2 regions of the Mesorhizobium sp. M2A.F.Ca.ET.043.02.1.1 genome follow, and region 2 is predicted to be linked to the other one. Evidence: predicted binding sites of a transcription regulator. Region 2 holds the regulator's gene; the other holds the start of a gene.
The links. The regulator PhoB, encoded in region 2, activates phosphate uptake and scavenging genes when phosphate is short. The targets are predictions, from matches to a motif close to TGTCATNNANCTGTCAT.
Positions count from the first base shown of each region.

Region 1 (2,392 bases), 1.2 Mb from region 2:
ACGGCGGCGATCGGGTTCCAGCGCACTTTCGGGCGTGGCGCGTAATGCCCTTCGAGGTGATCGGTGTGCAGCTCGACGAGGCCCGGGATGATGTAGTCGCCGCCCATATCCTCGCCGGTGCGGGCAGCGCCCGGCTCGACGGCGGCGATCAGGCCGTCGCGCAACAGAAGCGAGCCCTCGACGATCTCGTCGGGCAGCACGATGCGGGTATTGGTGAGAACGGTTTCGGCGGTCATCTCAGGCGGTCCTATCTCGAGCGGTCGGCAATCAAATCAAGCTGTCTTGCGGGCCTGGCCACGGCCAAGCGCGTGGTGCGAAAGCACCATGAACGGGGCGCCGGGCTCGCTTTCGACGAACAGGGTCAGCGCATCCACCGGCACCGGCTGCCGCAGCACGTCGGCGAACAGGCCGTCGATCGCCGCGCGAAGACGCGGGCTCTCCTCGGGCCCGACGCGCCCCGACAGCGTCATGTGGAAGCGGAATGTGTCGAAGACGTAAGGATAGCCCCATTGGCAGAGGTTGCGGAACTCGTCCGGCTTCAGCGCATCGGGGCTGCGGCGCTCGATCTCGGCCTCGGTGAGCGGCGCGCGGAAACTGTCGAAGGCGCGCACCACCTCGCCGGCGAAGTCGTTGAGCGGCGCGAACCGCGTTTCCGGCACCAGCGCGAAGAAGCCGTCGATCTGCCCGACGACCAGACGCGGGATGACGACAGGCGGCGTCGCCTCGGCGAAAGCGTCGAGCGCGGCCCGCAGCGAGGCTTCGGTCTCGTTCGGCGCCAGCCGGAATGGCGCCTTCAGCGTCGCATGGAACCCGTAGCGCCTGGCCGACGCCGTGTGGAAGGCGACTTCCGCGGCAGACAGATCGCCCACGGCCTCCACCGGCCGCGTCGCCGCCCCGAATGGGTCGCGGCCCAGCCAGTTGGCGGCAATGCGCGCCAGCTTCTCGTCCTGTTCCGGTGTGTAGTAGATGGCGTAGCGCATTGGCGTTCCTCGTCAAGCGCGCCGCGCCCGAAGGATCATGCGACGCGCTTCAAGTCATTGTCTTGGCAAGTCGTGGGTCCCAAAACGCCAAGGCGTTTGCGGCGACATGCACCGGAACCGCTGCCATAGGTGATTTCCATGACGGATTGACGAAGCTTTCATGGGTTTTCGAAGGCAAGTCCAGCCGCAAGCTCGTTAGCCGACGATTTTCTCCCGGCTGGACCAATGCGCAGTCAGGCCTTCATCAGCCATTCGTGCTCGGCCGCGTTGTGGAATTTCCACGTCCGCTTCGGTCCGGCCATGACGTTGAGATAATAGAGGTCGTAGCCGTGGCAGGCCGCGCAGGGGTGATAGCCCTTCGGCACCAGCACGACATCGCCGTCCTCGATCGCCATCGCCTCGTCCAGCTCGCGCACGCCGTTGCGGTCGGCGTCGGTGTAGACGCGCTGGAAGGCAAAACCCTGCGGCGGGTTGAGGCGGTGATAGTAGGTCTCTTCCAGGTAGGACTCGGCCGGCAGATTGTCCTGGTCGTGCTTGTGCGGCGGGTAGCTGGACGTGTGGCCGCCGGGCGTGATGACCTCGACCACCAGCAGCGAATCCGCCGGCTTGCCCTCGGGCAGGATATTGGTGACGTAGCGCGTGTTGGTGCCCTTGCCACGTACCTCCTGGCCGAGATCGTCCGGCCCGATGACGCGCGCCGGCAGGCCGCCGCCGAGGCCCGGCGCCGAGCAGACGGCGAGTTCCAGCTCGGTGTCGGCGGTCACCGACCATTCGGTGCCTTGCGGCACATAGACCGACCACGGCTTGCCTTCGAAAGGCGACATGCGCTCGCCGAGCAGGCCGAGATCCTTGCCGCCGGCGGTCGCCTTGCCCTTGCCGGTGACGAAGACCAGGCAAACCTCGCGGTCGCCCGTCTTGCCGGACGCCGTCTCGCCCGCCTTCAGCCGATGCAGGTCGAACCCGACATAGGTCCAGCCGGCGCTTTGCGGCGTGACATGCGCGACATGGCCGTGGCCCCTGTCGGCCTTGACGATGAGTTTCGACATGCGGGGCTCCTTTGGATTATTCCTTCGGCTCGGCCGGAGGCTTCGCCTCCTCAACCGGCTTGTAGAGATAGAAAAACTGCCACACCGCATAGCCGGCGAAGCCGAGCGCGATGACGCCCCAGAACGGCGTACCGGAGGCGAACTCGATCGCCGACCAGATCAGGCAGACCACGACGACGGCGATGCGCCGCCACAGCGGCCTGAAAAAGGGGTGCTCATAGTCTTTCATCGCGCCAATCCAGGATTTGCCCAAAGCGCATCAGATAGATCGGATGCCCTGTCTAATCCACCGTTCAGGCCGGAAACCCTTGCGTCTCCACCGTGTAGCCGGCGGCTGTCATCACTCGCATCAGCTCCTTGTGGCCG
Region 1 is NZ_CP034445.1:3,470,393-3,472,784, forward strand. It holds gene EJ068_RS16570 (alpha-D-ribose 1-methylphosphonate 5-triphosphate diphosphatase) at 1-236, opposite strand, end outside; gene EJ068_RS16575 (DUF1045 domain-containing protein) at 273-980, opposite strand; gene iolB (5-deoxy-glucuronate isomerase) at 1,214-2,026, opposite strand; gene EJ068_RS16585 (DUF3329 domain-containing protein) at 2,043-2,255, opposite strand; gene iolE (myo-inosose-2 dehydratase) at 2,320-2,392, opposite strand, start outside.
Region 1: a site for PhoB is predicted at 1,119-1,135, ahead of EJ068_RS16575 (DUF1045 domain-containing protein). Genes of this name have one in related genera too.

Region 2 (2,392 bases):
ACGCTCGTCATGCCGCGCGACGAGCTGATCGGCGAATGCCTGGCGATCGTCCGGCGCCGGCTGCAGGACCCCGATCTCGACGTGGGCAGCGTCGCCCGCATCGCCATGGGCATTCAAGGCATCACCGATTCCCACGCACGCGCCATGCTATGGTCGCCGATCACGCCGCTGACCGACATTCCGTTCGCCGACATCCTGGAGAGGGAATTCGGCATCCCTGCCACCATGGAGAACGACTGCAACATGATGGCGGTGGCGCTGCGATGGCGCGATCCCGAGCGCTATCGTGACAATTTCATCGCCATCCTGCTCTCGCACGGCATCGGCATGGGCCTGGTGCTGAAGGGCGAATTGTTCACCGGCTCGCATTCCTCCGGCGGCGAGTTCGGCCACATGATCCATCGTCCGGGCGGCGCGCTTTGCCGCTGCGGCCGCCGCGGCTGCGTCGAGGCCTATGCCGGCAACTACGCGATCTGGCGCAGCGCCATGGGGATAAGCGAGGACGCCGCACCGACCGATGTCGGTGACGCCGACATGCGCGCGCTGGCCGCAAAGGCCCGACAGGCGGACGGCCCCGAACGGGAAGCCTATCGTCGGGCCGGCGAGGCGCTGGGCTTCGGTCTTGGCAGCCTGTTCGCCCTCATCGACCCGGCGCCGGTCGCCATGGTCGGCGTCAGCGCGGCCGCCTTCGACCTGATCGAGCCGGCGCTGAGGGAGGCGATCGCCCAGACCGCCGGCGGCCAGCACTCGAGCTCGATCTCCTTCGACACCGAGCCGAACGAGCTGCCGCTGATCCGCGAAGGCTGCGCCACCCGCGCGCTGACCTTCGTCGACCAGGAGATTTTCGCGCCGGGTGTCCAGGCAAGAGCGGGCAAGCACGTCGCATAAGCCGCAAGCTCAAGCGCCGGGATATGCTGAGATTCCGGTCAGGCCGAGTCGAAAATGGTGGATTCCGAGAACCGGAGCGGAGCGTACTTTTTGGTACGTGAGTACCGGAAGCGCAGGAAGCCGCCATTCGCAGGCCGGCCTCACCTGAATATCAGCATATCCCTAGTCTTCCCGGATTGCATAACCCGCCCCGCGGATGGTGCGGATGACGTCGGGCATGCGGCCGTTGTTGACGGCCTTGCGCAGGCGGCCGACATGCACGTCCACGGTGCGCTCGTCGATATAGATCGTCTCGCCCCAGACATTGTCGAGCAGCTGGCTGCGCGAGAACACGCGGCCGGGATGCCGCATCATGAATTCGAGCAGGCGGAACTCGGTCGGGCCGAGCCTGATCTCGCTCTTCTTGCGATAGACGCGGTGCGATTCGCGGTCGAGCACGATGTCGCCGACCTTGAGCACGCTGGACAGCACCTCGGGCTTGGCGCGGCGCAGCAGCGCCTTGACGCGCGCCATGAACTCCGGCGTCGAGAACGGCTTGACCAGATAGTCGTCGGCGCCGGTGGACAAACCTCGAACCCGATCGCTTTCTTCACCGCGCGCGGTCAGCATGATGATCGGCAGCCGCTCGGTCTCGGGCCGCATCCTGAGACGCCGGCAGAGCTCGATGCCGGAGACCGCCGGCACCATCCAGTCGAGCACGAGCAGGTCGGGAACATTTTCCTGAAGGCGGATTTCGGCCTCGTCGCCGCGGGTCACCACTTCCACCTGGTAACCCTCGGATTCGAGGTTGTAGCGGAGCAGCACCCCCAGCGGCTCCTCGTCCTCCACCACCATGATGCGTGGCGCGATCATCGGGGTAACCTTTTCCGTCAGGCGGCCGGCGCCGACATTGCCGTCTCGTCCTGCTTGGGACGGTTGGCGGGCAATTGCGTGCCGGTCAGCACATAATAGGCGTTCTCGGCGATGTTGGTCACATGGTCACCGATGCGCTCGAGGTTCTTGGCGCAGAACAGAAGATGCGTGCAAGCGGTGATGTTGCGTGGATCTTCCATCATGTAGGTCAACAGCTCGCGGAAGACGGAGGTGTATTTGACGTCGATGCGTTCGTCGTCGTTGCGAAGCTTGGCCAGCGCCGTGGCATCACCCACCGTATATTCCTGAATCACGCCCTGGACCTGGATCAGCACCAGTTGCGCCATGGAATCGATCGAATGCGTGAGGTCGCGCGGGGCAGTGCTGACGCCGACTGACCCGACGCGCTTGGCGATGTTCTTGGCGAGATCGCCGATGCGTTCGAGGTCGCCCGCCATGCGTATCGAGCCGACCACGTGGCGAAGATCGTCCGCCATCGGCTGGCGCTTGGCGATCAGCGTGATGGCGCGGTCGTCAAGCTCGCGCTGACGCGCGTCCATGATGGCATCGTCGGAGACGACGCGCTGCGCCAGCGCATTGTCGCTTTCGAGCAGGGCCCTGGTCGAGCCGCCGACCATGGAGCCGGCGAGAT
Region 2 is NZ_CP034445.1:2,238,464-2,240,855, forward strand. It holds gene EJ068_RS10645 (ROK family protein) at 1-888, shown strand, start outside; gene phoB (phosphate regulon transcriptional regulator PhoB) at 1,051-1,740, opposite strand; gene phoU (phosphate signaling complex protein PhoU) at 1,758-2,392, opposite strand, start outside.